DNA from 4 places in the Pseudomonas sp. SJZ078 genome. Region 2 is predicted to be linked to each of the others. Evidence: predicted binding sites of a transcription regulator. Region 2 holds the regulator's gene; each other region holds the start of a gene.
The links. Region 2 encodes FliA, which starts transcription of late flagellar genes. Its sites were predicted from a motif close to CTAAAGTTTNNNNNNNNNNNGCCGNTAA; they were not measured.
Positions count from the first base shown of each region.

Region 1: the regulator FliA is predicted to act here: its motif matches at 1,490-1,517, upstream of FBY02_RS23500 (methyl-accepting chemotaxis protein).
Region 3: the regulator FliA is predicted to act here: its motif matches at 1,813-1,840, upstream of FBY02_RS00550 (methyl-accepting chemotaxis protein).
Region 4: the regulator FliA is predicted to act here: its motif matches at 1,398-1,425, upstream of FBY02_RS18980 (methyl-accepting chemotaxis protein).

Region 1 covers NZ_VIUG01000034.1:13,660-16,834, reverse strand. The annotation lists gene FBY02_RS23500 (methyl-accepting chemotaxis protein) at 1-1,402, opposite strand, end outside; gene FBY02_RS23495 (histidine phosphatase family protein) at 1,667-2,338, shown strand; gene FBY02_RS23490 (phosphatase PAP2 family protein) at 2,363-3,175, shown strand, end outside.
Region 2 covers NZ_VIUG01000012.1:31,456-34,630, reverse strand. The annotation lists gene flhF (flagellar biosynthesis protein FlhF) at 1-783, shown strand, start outside; gene fleN (flagellar synthesis regulator FleN) at 899-1,729, shown strand; gene fliA (RNA polymerase sigma factor FliA) at 1,726-2,469, shown strand; gene FBY02_RS13215 (chemotaxis response regulator CheY) at 2,584-2,955, shown strand; gene FBY02_RS13210 (protein phosphatase CheZ) at 2,974-3,175, shown strand, end outside.
Region 3 covers NZ_VIUG01000001.1:129,779-132,953, reverse strand. The annotation lists gene FBY02_RS00570 (LysR substrate-binding domain-containing protein) at 1-79, shown strand, start outside; gene FBY02_RS00565 (MmcQ/YjbR family DNA-binding protein) at 76-429, shown strand; gene FBY02_RS00560 (DUF1294 domain-containing protein) at 432-860, opposite strand; gene FBY02_RS00555 (undecaprenyl-diphosphate phosphatase) at 857-1,687, opposite strand; gene FBY02_RS00550 (methyl-accepting chemotaxis protein) at 1,937-3,175, shown strand, end outside.
Region 4 covers NZ_VIUG01000022.1:67,791-70,965, forward strand. The annotation lists gene FBY02_RS18980 (methyl-accepting chemotaxis protein) at 1-1,289, opposite strand, end outside; gene FBY02_RS18985 (sigma-70 family RNA polymerase sigma factor) at 1,543-2,043, shown strand; gene FBY02_RS18990 (FecR domain-containing protein) at 2,033-3,034, shown strand; gene FBY02_RS18995 (TonB-dependent siderophore receptor) at 3,121-3,175, shown strand, end outside.

The DNA of each region.
Region 1 (3,175 bases), on a different contig from region 2:
TGTCGCTTTCCTGTTGCAGCACGGTCATGGCGTCGGTGGAACGTACCACTTCGCTGGCGAGGCGTTCGATCTGGGCGATGGCTTCGTTGACCACCTGATCGCCGGCACGGGCTTCGCCGTCCGCTGCGGCCGCTGCATGGGAGGCTTCTTCGGCATTGCGGGCTACTTCCTGCACGGTGGCGGTCATTTCGTGCATGGCGGTCGCGACCTGATCGGTCTCGACTTTCTGGCTGTTGACCCCGGCGCTGGTCTGCTCGGTGACGGCGGACAGCTCTTCGGCGGCGCTGGCGATCTGGGTCACGCCATCACGGATGCCGCTGATAAGGTCGCGCAGGGTCACGCCCATGCGGGCAATGCCCTGCTGCAGCACACCCAGTTCATCGCGGCGGGTGACGATGACGTTGTGCGACAGGTCGCCGTTGGCAATGCGTTCGACCACGGTCAGGGTTTCGCTCAGCGGCCGGGTGATCTGTCGCGTGATGATCACGGCGGCAATGATGCCCACCAGCAGGGCGAGCAACGTACTGATCAATTGCAGCGTGCGGGCCTGGGCGCTTTCGGCGTCGCGGCGGTCCAGCTGGATCTGATACAGCTGTTCGCTCTGGTTGACGATGGTCGCGCCTTGCTCGGTCATTTCCTTGCGCGCCTGCACGGCGTCGGCAGTGGCCGACTTGAAGGCCTGCAAGGCACTGCGGTATTGGCTCAGGGCGTTTTCCAGCTGGCGCAGTTCATCTTGACGAGTGCTGGCGAAATGCAGGTTCAGCGGTTTGAGCGATGCGATGGCGGCGTCCAGTTGGGCGACGGCTTTCTGTTCCGTATCGGCATTGCTGTTGGCGGTATAGCTGCGGACTTCATAGCGGGCCAGCATGAACGCCTGTTTCGCCTGGGTGATCGCCTGGAACTGTGCGAAGCGCTCATCGCCCGGAGTCATCTGCGCCACATCGGCGCCAATCACCTCGATCAGTTTGTAAGCCGTTTCGGCGTTGGCACCCATGGCGTCGCGGGCCGTGTTGCCGGTGCGGTAGGCGCTGCGCATTTTGTTCAGGGACGTCTGGTAGGCGCCGATGGTCGCGCTCTGCGCCTTGAGCAGCTTGACGTTCTCCGGGCTCTTGAAGCTGCTCAGCAGCGCATTCTGTTGCGCCACGAAACCATCAAGGGTGGTCTGCACAGTCTGTGCGGCCGTCTCGTCGCCGTTGGTCAACATGTATTGCAAGCGAGTGACCCGAAGCTTGGTCAGCCCGGCGTTGAGCTGGGTGATGTCGCTCATCCAGTTGCTGCGGTCGATCAGCCCGCCCAGGCTGTTCCAACCGGTCACGGCCAGGATGCAGGTCAGGAGCAGCACCAGGCCGAAGCCCAGGCCCAGTTTTATGTTTACGCTAATGTTGCCAAACCAGCTATTCATCAAATTCCTCCAGGAACGTTGTACTGCTTGATCGTCGGTTGGCTGGAAGATTGTTGTTGTTAAGCCAGCAAAATAGGGAGCAGGCCTGTATCGGCCACCGGTTCGATATCTGAAAGTTTTTTTCCCCGGGATCCTGCACGTCAGCGAATCTTCAGGCGCGTGTACCAAGCTTTTTTTCACATCCATTTCACTGCCTGCCTACGCCGCCGTCTCTACTGTCACGCCATCGAATGACTGGGGTGGATGCCGTCGGGGCGGCTTGATGTGGAACTGAGACTGAGTTTTTTCGGCTTGACGCGTTCGATCGAGACAAGCCGGTTTGCCCGCTACCAAAACGCCGCAGTCATCCTGGCCTCGGCATTGCTCGTGATTCCGTTGACCCTCTGGTTGCTGAGCCCGGCGGCGGTGCCGGACCTGGCCCATGGCAACGTCGCCGGCGCCCGGACGTTGGCCGAAGGCTGGGCCAAGGGGGAAATGATCGTGTTGGTGCGCCATGTCGAGCGCTGCGATCACTCCAAGGCTGCGTGCCTGAACGATCCTGCCGGCATCACTGACCGGGCCCGTGCCGTCGCGGTAGGTCTTGGTGCCCGGTTCGAGCAACTGGGCCTGGATAACACCGACATCTACAACAGTCCGGCCACCCGCACGGCCCAGACGGCGGGGTACATGTTCAACAAGGTGAGCGCTGGCGACGATTGGTTGATCAACTGCCGGCGTGACCTGCTGCGCAACGCCCTGGCCCACAAGGTGGCCGGGCACAACCTGATCCTGGTGACCCATAGCGAATGCATGCAGGCATTGGAAACCTCGCTCAAGCGACCGACCTCGACGTTTGGCTATGGTGCGTCGCTGTTTGTTTCCACCGCCGAACCACAAGTGCCTCGGTTGCTCGGTTTTATCGAAGCGTCTGACTGGCGCTCGGTGACGTTTCAGTAACTTTTCCCACGACTAGGACAGCCCATGCTGACGTCTGCTCGCGCCCGTTTCTATGGGCTTAATCTCGGAATTCCGTTGCTCTGTGCCGCGGTGGTGTTCCTGTTGTTCGACATGACCCGCATCGACATCGCCATCAGTGATTTCTTCTACGACCCCGTACACCAAGTGTTCCCGTTGGAGCATGTGCACCTGTTCGAGAAAATCACCCACAAGTGGGCCAGGGTCATACCCAACTGGACCGGCGAGGCGGCCATCGTCGGTGCGCTGTTGTCGTTTTTCTGGCCGATATTCCGGCCGGAGAAGCGCCCTGGGCTGCTGCGTCTGTTGGACAAACTCAGGTTGAGTAAGCCGCTGCGTTTTGCCTACAAACACCGTCGTGATTTCCTCTATGTCGTCTTTGCTTTTTCCCTCAGTACCGGTGTCATTCATTACCTCAAGGGCCATACCAGCGTGTACTGCCCGGTGGAAACCACCCAGTACGCCGGCAAGATCGAACACAAGGAGTGGTACCAGAACTTCAACCTGCTGAAAGTCGCCGGGGAGGGGCGCTGCTGGCCCGGTGGACATGCCTCCGGAGGCTTTACCATGCTGGCGCTATACTTCGTCGCACGCCGCTATCGCTGGCGTCACTCGAAAGCGCTGATGTACGGGGCGCTGGCCTTAGGGTTTGTCTACGGCACAACGCGAGTCCTACAGGGATGGCACTACATGTCCCACACCTTTTGGGCGGGGATCTTCGTCTGGTTGAGTTGTTGGCTGATGGCATTGGCCTTTTATGGGCGAGCGGCCTTGGAGCAACCTGTATCGCCCAGGGTTTCATCGCAGGGCGCGCAACGC
Region 2 (3,175 bases):
GCTCGCGACCTGCTGGCGCTGATCAACGATATCCACGAGCCTCGCCAGGCCTGGCGCATGCTGCTGGCGCATCTGGCGCGAATGATTGCCACGCCGGAAGTCGAGCCGCTGGAAGAGGGTGGGGTGATCGCCATGGTCGGCCCGGCCGGCATGGGCAAGACCACGACCCTGGCCAAACTCGCCGCCCGTTATGTACTCAAGTACGGTGCCCAGAGCATTGCCCTGGTGAGCATGGACAGCTTCCGTATCGGCGCCCAGGAGCAACTCAAGACCCTGGGCCGGATTCTCAACGTGTCGGTGACCCATGTGGATCCGGGTCAATCCCTGGCCCAGGCGCTGGAGCCACTGTTGCGCAAGCGCGTCGTGCTGATCGATACCGCAGGCCTGCAAGCCAGCGATCCAGCCCTGCGCATGCAGCTCGAAAGCCTGGCCGGACGCGGCATCAAGTCAAAAAATTATCTCGTGTTGGCAACCACCAGCCAGAAACAGGTTCTAACCGCCGCCTACCACAGCTACAAGCGCTGCGGACTGGCCGGTTGCATCCTGACCAAGCTGGACGAAACGGCAAGCCTGGGCGAGGTCTTGAGCCTGGCGATCGGTCACGATCTGCCGGTGGCGTACCTGACCGACGGGCCGCGGATCCCGGATGATTTGCATCTGCCGCGCCGCCACCAACTGGTCAGCCGTGCCGTGAGTGTGCAAATGCAGGACGAACCCAGCGAAGAAGCCATGGCTGATATGTTCGCTGATATCTACCACAGCCCGACCAAGCAGGTTGGCTGAGGTAATCATGAATACTTTTTGTACCTACATCGATGGTCTGCCAGGCAATGTTCCGTATGTGAACGCGCAGCCAGTAATGTGGCCTCCGTCTAAGTAAGACAGGTAAAGAACGAACATGGGCAGCATGCATCCCGTACAGGTGATCGCGGTGACCGGCGGCAAAGGTGGCGTCGGCAAGACTAACGTGTCAGTGAACTTGTCCCTGGCTCTGGCAGAGCTTGGCCGACGGGTCATGCTGCTGGACGCCGACCTGGGCCTGGCGAACGTCGATGTGCTGTTGGGACTCACACCCAAGCGCACGCTGGCGGACGTGATCGAGGGCCGCTGCGAGCTGCGTGACGTGCTGCTGCAGGGGCCGGGCGGGATTCGCATCGTGCCGGCCGCCTCCGGCACCCAGAGCATGGTTCATCTGACGCCGGCCCAGCACGCCGGCCTGATCCAGGCATTCAGCGACATCGGTGACAACCTCGACGTGCTGGTAATCGACACGGCGGCGGGCATCGGTGATTCGGTCGTCAGCTTCGTGCGCGCCGCCCAGGAAGTGCTGCTGGTGGTCTGTGACGAGCCTACCTCCATCACCGATGCCTACGCCCTGATCAAGCTCTTGAACCGCGACTACGGCATGAACCGCTTCCGCGTCCTGGCCAACATGGCCCAGAGCCCGCAGGAGGGGCGCAACCTGTTCGCCAAGTTGACCAAGGTCACCGATCGTTTCCTGGACGTTGCCCTGCAATACGTCGGTGCCGTGCCGTACGACGAGAGCGTACGCAAGGCGGTCCAGAAGCAACGTGCCGTCTATGAAGCCTTTCCCCGTTCCAAATGCGCGCTGGCATTCAAGGCAATCGCCCAGAAGGTCGATACCTGGCCGCTGCCGGCCAATCCGCGCGGGCATCTGGAATTTTTCGTCGAGCGTCTCGTGCAACAAACAGCAGGGCCCGTGTTATGACAGCCAGCGGTTACAACCACCTCTACAAGAAATCGGCACGGGACGCCCAATACGAGTTGATCGAGCGTTATGCGCCCTTGGTCAAGCGCATCGCCTATCACTTGTTGGCGCGGTTGCCGGCCAGTGTGCAGGTCGAGGACCTGATCCAGGCGGGCATGATCGGCCTGCTCGAAGTGGCGAACAAATACGACGCCAGCAAGGGCGCCAGTTTCGAGACCTACGCCGGCATCCGCATTCGCGGCGCGATGCTCGACGAAGTCCGCAAGGGCGACTGGGCACCCCGTTCGGTGCATCGCAATACCCGCATGGTCAGTGACGCCATTCGCGCTATTGAAGCGAAAACCGGACGAGACGCTAAAGATCACGAGGTTGCGGCCGAACTCCAGTTGAGTCTCGATGATTATTACGGGATTTTGAACGATACCTTGGGCAGCCGCCTGTTCAGTTTCGACGACCTGTTGCAGGACGGCGATCATGATGGGCTGCACGAGGACGGCGCGAGTACTCACATGGAGCCTGCGCGTGACCTGGAAGACGAACGTTTCCAGAGCGCGTTGGCCGATGCGATTGCCAATTTGCCGGAGCGTGAGCGACTGGTCTTGGCGCTGTACTACGACGAAGAGCTGAATCTCAAGGAAATCGGTGAGGTCCTGGGGGTCAGCGAATCGCGGGTCAGTCAGTTACACAGCCAGTGCGCCGCCCGTTTGCGGGGGCGTTTGGGGGAGTGGCGAGCGCGCTGACAGTCGGTTCGGGTGCCCCGGACCGTCGTCGGATGCTGTACCGGATTGATTGAAATGGCGCGTTCAGGTGCTGTACGCGTTTAAGTCTGCTTGGAGGTCGAATTGGACAAGAACATGAAAATCCTCATCGTTGATGACTTTTCAACGATGCGGCGGATCATAAAAAACCTGTTGCGTGACCTTGGGTTCACCAACACGGTCGAGGCCGACGATGGCACCACTGCCATCCCGGTTCTCAATAGCGGGAGCATCGACTTTCTGGTGACTGACTGGAACATGCCCGGCATGACCGGTATCGACTTGCTGCGCCATGTGCGCGCCGATGAAAAACTCAAGCACCTTCCTGTGTTGATGGTCACCGCCGAAGCCAAGCGCGAGCAGATCATCGAAGCGGCCCAAGCCGGTGTGAACGGCTATGTGGTCAAACCCTTCACGGCCCAGGCGTTGAAAGAAAAGATCGAAAAGATCTTCGAACGCATCGGTTAACGGCGCCACGGGGGAGCTATGGAGAATAATGAAGCTTCAATGGGCGATTTCGAATCGACCCTGAAAAAACATGCCCGCGAACTGGTCGACAGCCTTGAGAAAGGTCGTTTCGGCGATGCAGTCCAGATGATCCACGAGCTCAATCAGACCCGGGATCGTGGTCTGTACCAGGAAGTCGGCAAGCTCACCCGTGAATTGCACAGCGCGATCGTCAATTTCC
Region 3 (3,175 bases), on a different contig from region 2:
CGGCATGTTGCCGGCGGTACGCGCATGGCTCGACCATCTGGTGGAGGCCTTCAACCTTTGTGGAGAAAGGACGATATGAGTTTGAGCGAAGAGGATGTCGCACGGTTTTGCCTGGGCCTGCCTGGCGCCAGGGAAGATTACAAATGGGGTGGCGTGCGGGTGTTTTCCATCGCCGGGAACAAGATGTTCGCCCTGCAGGGCCTGCGCAGCGACTCATTGGCGTTCAAGGTCGACAAGGACCTGTTCCTGGGACATTGCGACCGCCCCGGCATTCATCCTGCCCCGTACCTGGCGCGAGCCCAATGGATCATCATGCACACGCCCTACCCCCTGGGCGCCGAAGAACTGCACAACTTGCTGCGACGCTCCCACCAACTGGTGGTCAGCAGATTGCCCAAGCGCACCCAGGTCGGCTTGTTACTGCCGTGACGTCAAACCCAGGCCAGCAGATGGCCGCCCAGGAACAACTGGTCGACCCAGAACGCTTGGTGCAGCAGCACGATGAACCAGAACACCACCTGGAACGACACCTTGCGGGTCTTGTGTCGAAAGACCTGTTGGGCCAGCAACGCCCCCGGCCAGCCGCCGGCCAGCTCCACGGCGTGCAGTACGTTCTCGGGGGTGCGCCAGGCGTCGGAGCGCGCCTTGCGCTTGTCACTCCAGTACAGCAGGAATGCCACGACGCTGACGACTCCATAGGCCGTCAACGGCACCCATGACGCTTCCTGCAGCCCTAGCAGCAGCGAGCCCGTCAACGGCAGCGCGCACAGCAGCGCGAACACGATCAACTTGAGCCGCAGGTTCTGCACCACCCCTCCGGTATGGCGAGCGGCGTGCCTGCGAGTGCCGGAATCGTTCATGGCCGGGCGGTCGCCCAATCGACCCAACCGAATTGCCAGGTCGCCAGGATCAACAAGCCGAACACGATCCGATACCAGGCGAACACCGCATAGCTGTGGCTGGCGATGAACCGCAGCAGTCCCCTGACCGCGATCATGGCGAAGATGAACGCGGTGACGAAACCGATGGCGAACACCGGGAAATCCGCCGGTACGAAGAGCGCACGGTACTTGTAGCCCGAATACACAGCCGCACCCACCATGGTCGGCATGGCCAGGAAGAAAGAGAACTCGGTCGCGGTCTTGCGCGAGAGGCCGAACAGCAACCCGCCGATGATGGTCGAGCCGGAACGGGAGGTGCCGGGAATCATCGCCAGGCACTGGGCCATACCAACCTTGAGTGCATCCTTCCAAGTGATCTCGTCCACCGTTTCGGCGTGTACTTCATGCTGGCGCTGCTCGGCCCACAGCATGATGAAACCACCCACCACCAGCGCGGCGGCCACGGTGATCGGGTTGAACAGGTATTCGTGAATCAGATCGGCAAACAGCACGCCCAGCACCACGGCAGGCAGGAAGGCGATCAACAGGTTGGCGGTAAACCGCCGGGCCCCGGGCTGGGTGGGCAGACCCAACACCACAGCGAAGATCTTGCGCCGGAACTCCCAGACCACCGCCAGGATCGCGCCCAACTGGATGATGATGTTGAACGCCATGGCCCGTTCCCCGCCGAACCCGAGCAAGTCGGCGGCGATGATCTGGTGCCCCGTGCTGGATATCGGCAGGAATTCCGTCAGCCCTTCTACAATGCCAAGAATCAGTGCCTGAAAGGCCGTCCACAAATCCATTCATCCCCCAAAAGAGCCCCGTCGGACAGGCTCTCATCGATAATCAAAGTGTTATGCCATGATGCACGGCGGGTGCACGATACCCGCGCCCTTCCCCAGAAAACCAATGAAAAATCCAAGGCAGGCTCAGGTTTTGCGTTGCGAGGCCGAAATCCTATCAGACAAGCCCTCATAACACTGCCGCGTTATGACCCAGGGGGCAATCCACCGGCCGTGGATGACAAGAACAAGAAACTGGAGTGACAGCGTATGAATAGCTTGCGCAATGTGTCGATCAGCCGACGCTTGTGGCTCATCCTCGTCGTGGCCATCCTGATGGTATTCACCTTGGGCGCCCTGATGCTGAAACAGATCCACAGCGATCTCTATCAGGCCAAGGTGCAGAAAACCCAACATGTGGTCCAGACCGCCAGTGGCGTGCTGAGCTATTACCACGGCCTGGAAACCGCCGGCACCCTGACCCGCGAAGCCGCCCAGAAGCAGGCCCTCAGCGCCGTGCGAGGCTTGCGCTACAACGAGACGGATTATTTCTGGATCAATGACCTGACACCGGTCATGGTCATGCACCCCACCAACCCGAAGCTCGAAGGCCAGAATCTCTCGGCGATCCGCGACCCGAACGGCTTCGCGCTGTTCAACGAAATGGTCAGCATCGCCAAGGCCAAGGGTGCCGGGATGGTGAACTATCTGTGGCCGAAGCCGGGTGCCGAGGCACCGGTTGGGAAAACTTCCTACGTCAAACTGTTCGAGCCCTGGGGCTGGATCATCGGTTCGGGGGTGTACGTGGATGACGTACAGGCCGAGTTCCAGGCTCAACTGATCAAGGCCTCGTTGATCGGCCTGTCGATCGTATTGATCATGAGTCTGCTGCTGACCCTGATCGTGCGCAGCATCGTGCGGCCCCTGCAGGAAACGGTGAATGCCATGGCCAATATTGCCAGCGGTGAAAGCGACCTGACCCGCACCCTCGACACCCACGGTCAGGATGAAGTCACCCAACTGGCCCGACACTTCAACGCGTTTACCACCAAGTTGCGCCAAGTAGTAGGTCAGTTGCAGGATTCAGCCAGCGCGCTGGGACAGTCGTCCAATGAGCTGGGGAGCGACGCCGCCCAGGCCCAGGAACGCAGCCAGCAGCAATCGCAGCAGATGGAACTGGTTGCCACGGCGATCAACGAAGTGACCTACGGTGTGCAGGACGTGGCCAAGAACGCCGAACACGCCGCCAGTGAAATGCGCGACGCCGAATCCCAGGCCCAGCAGGGCCAGGTCAATATCGACGGCAGCTTGCAGCAGATCGACCGTCTTTCCCAGACCATCGACCAGGCGGTAGAGGTGATTCGTACCCTGGCCAGCGAAAGCACCCAGATCGGCAGCGTGCTGGAGGTGATCCGCTCCATTGCCGAGCAGACCAACTTGTTAGCCCTCAACGCGGCGATCGAGGCCGCTCGCGCCGGGGAACAGGGCCGGGGCTTTGCCGTGGTGGCC
Region 4 (3,175 bases), on a different contig from region 2:
TGGATGGTTTTTTCAACTACCTGACGACCGTCGTCGGCCTGTTCGCTGGCACCGCTGGCCTGTTGCGAGGCGTCGGCGGCATTGCGGGCGATTTCCTGGGTCGCGGCACCCAGCTGGTTGATGGCTGCCGCCACGCTATTGGTGCGGGCGCTCTGTTCATCCGAACCGACGAGAGAGGCGTTGGACGACGTCATCACGCGCTGCGACAGGTCATGCACCTGGCGGGTGGCGGACGACACTTCGGAAATCGAGGCGTGGATCCGCTCCACGAACTGGTTGAACGAGCCACCCAACACCGCGAACTCATCCTTGCCTTGCACGACCAGACGCCGGGTCAGGTCGCCTTCGCCCTGGGCAATGTCCTGCATGGCACGGCCCATGGTGGTCAGCGGACGCATCAATACCTGAATCAACAGGCTCAGCAGCAACGCGATGGCCGCGACCGCGACAAACATCGCAATCAGCGCGGATGTACGGAACTGGCTCAGCGGCGCATAGGCCTTGGCCTTGTCGATCGACAGGCCGATGTACCACTCGGCGCCCGGCAGGCCGGTCACCGGAGTGAACGAAAGGATACGATCCTGCCCGTTCAGCTCGACGTCCTGGATACCTTTGCCGATGCGCACAGGCGTACCGGGGTAGATGTCCTTGAGGTTCTTCATCACCTGGTCCTTGTCCGGGCTGACGATCACCTGACCGTCACCACTGACCAGGAAAGCATGGCCGATGCCACCGAAGTCCACCGAGTTGATGATTTTAACCAGGGTATCCAGGCTGAGATCGCCGCCCACCACACCCAGCAATTCACCGCTCTTCTTCACCGGCAGGGCAATGGTCACCACCAGCCCACCGACGGCGGCCGAATAAGGTGGGGTCAGCATGGTCTTGTCGGCGCTCACCGCCTGTTTGTACCAAGGGCGCTGACGCGGGTCGTAGCCGTCGGGCATTTTTGCGTCAGGACGCTGGGTGAATACCCCGTTGGCCTGGCCTACGTAAGTGAACTGGAAATTCGACGTCAGCGCCGGCTGGTCGACCAACCCCGCCAGATCGGCGTTAGCACCCTGGTGCGCAATGTTCTGCGCCAGGTTTTCCAGCACCAGCACGCGCCCGCTCATCCAGTTCTGCACGCTGCTGGCCGTCAGGTCACCGGATTGCTCGATGGAAGATTCGAGGCTGCGGCCGATGGTGTTGCGTTGCAGATAATCGTTGTAGAGGGTGAACAGGGCAAACGCCAGAACCACCACACCAGAGGCGGCCAGAAGGATTTTATGACTGAATTTCAAATTCATCGATGAGGCTTCTTATGCAGGGAGTGGGGGTGCGTTCCGGTTGCACGATCCATGTAACAGCGCGGGCAGGACGTGTGGCCTGCTCCACTTTGGTGCACACATATCAAGCTGTCGGCCAAAGGCTGGAAAAAATTAGCGTTTAGAAGAAATGGGCGACGGAAGGCCCCGGCGGGGTGAACGGTGGTTGCAAATTCACCAGCCCATGATGACAATGCGACACATTATCATTTGCAACGTCAGGCCCGTCGCGTTCATGTCATCTTCCGAGTTTGCAGTACAGGCGCTCTACAGCAATCATCACGGCTGGCTCAATACATGGCTGCGCAGCCGATTGGGCAATGCTGCCGATGCGGCGGACCTGGCCCACGACACGTTCGTCCGCCTGTTGCAACGCAGCGAGCGCCTGGAACTCAAGGCTCCGCGGGCATTCCTGCGCACCATCGCCCAGGGCCTGGTGATCGACCACTGGCGGCGGGAAGAAATCGAGCGCGCCTACCTCGAAACCATCGCCCACCTGCCACAAGCCGAAACCCCGGGTGCCGAAGCCCAAGCCTTGATCCTGGAACTGCTGGAAGCCATTGCGCGGATGCTCGAAGGCCTCAAGCCGAAAGTACGCCGGGCCTTTGTGCTGGCCCAGTGCGAGGGCCTGACCTACAAGCAGATCGCCGAACAGATGGGTATCTCGTTGCGCTCGGTGGAGCGTCATGTGGCCGATGCGCTATACCACTGCTATGTGTTGCGCTATGAAAGCTGAGCCGCTGGATAACACCCGGATCCACCGCAGCGGCCCGCCGCAGCAGGTCGTCAGGCAAGCGATCAATTGGTTGCTGCGCCTGCGCGACCACGCTTGCGATCCCGCCCTGCGCCGACAGTGTGACGCCTGGCGCGCTACCGACCCGGCCCACGAACTGGCCTGGCAACGGGTGCAATCGCTGCACAGCGAACTGACCGCGAACCTACGGGCAGTGCCCGGCGTTCATACGGCCCTCGATACCTTGGAAAACAGTGCCAAGGGCCTTGCTCGTCGCCAGGCACTGAAGCTGCTGTCGGGCCTCGTGCTGGTGGGTGGCGCAGCATGGCTGGGGAAAAATTCGCAATGGCAACCGTGGAGCGCCGACTTCGCCACCGCCACGGGTGAACGACGCGGCTTCCAACTGCCGGACGGTACCCGACTTGAACTCAACACCCACAGTGCCGCCAACGTGGACTTCAACGCCGACCATCGCCGGGTGACCCTGCTGCGCGGTGAAATCATGCTCACCTGCAACCGCGATACCGCACACCCGTTGCGAGTACAAAGCCGCCACGGCCTGTTCGAAAGCGTCGAAGGGCGCTTCGTCGTGCGCCAGGACAGCGATTGCACGCGCTTGAGCGTCACCCACGGCACGGTGGCGATCCGCTCCCATCCCAGCGCCAGCGGCGCGCCCATGCAGGTGAGTGCCGGGCAAAGCTACGTGATCACCCCGTCGTCCGCGACGCTGGCGCCATCGCCGGATATGGACGCCGGCGCCTGGACGGATGGGTTGATTGTCACACGCAACATGCGCCTGGAGGACTTCCTCAACGAGGTAGGCCGCTACCGCCCGGGTTATCTGAAATGCACGGCGGCCATTGCCGATCTGCGCCTGTCGGGGGTATTTCGCCTGGAGGACACCGACAAGCTGCTGGCTGTTTTGCCCCGCACGCTCGCGGTGCAGATACGCTACCGAACCCGGTGGTGGGTCACGGTGGAGCGCCGGGTCTGATTTTTTTTTGGCGGGTTTCCGGCCGGTGTCCGGCTAGGACAGTAAGCAACGCTTATCTGCCTTCAGCGACTCCAATGGAACCTACAATGACTGAGCGCTCACTTCACCGTAATGCCCTCGCCCGCTCTTCACAACCGGGCC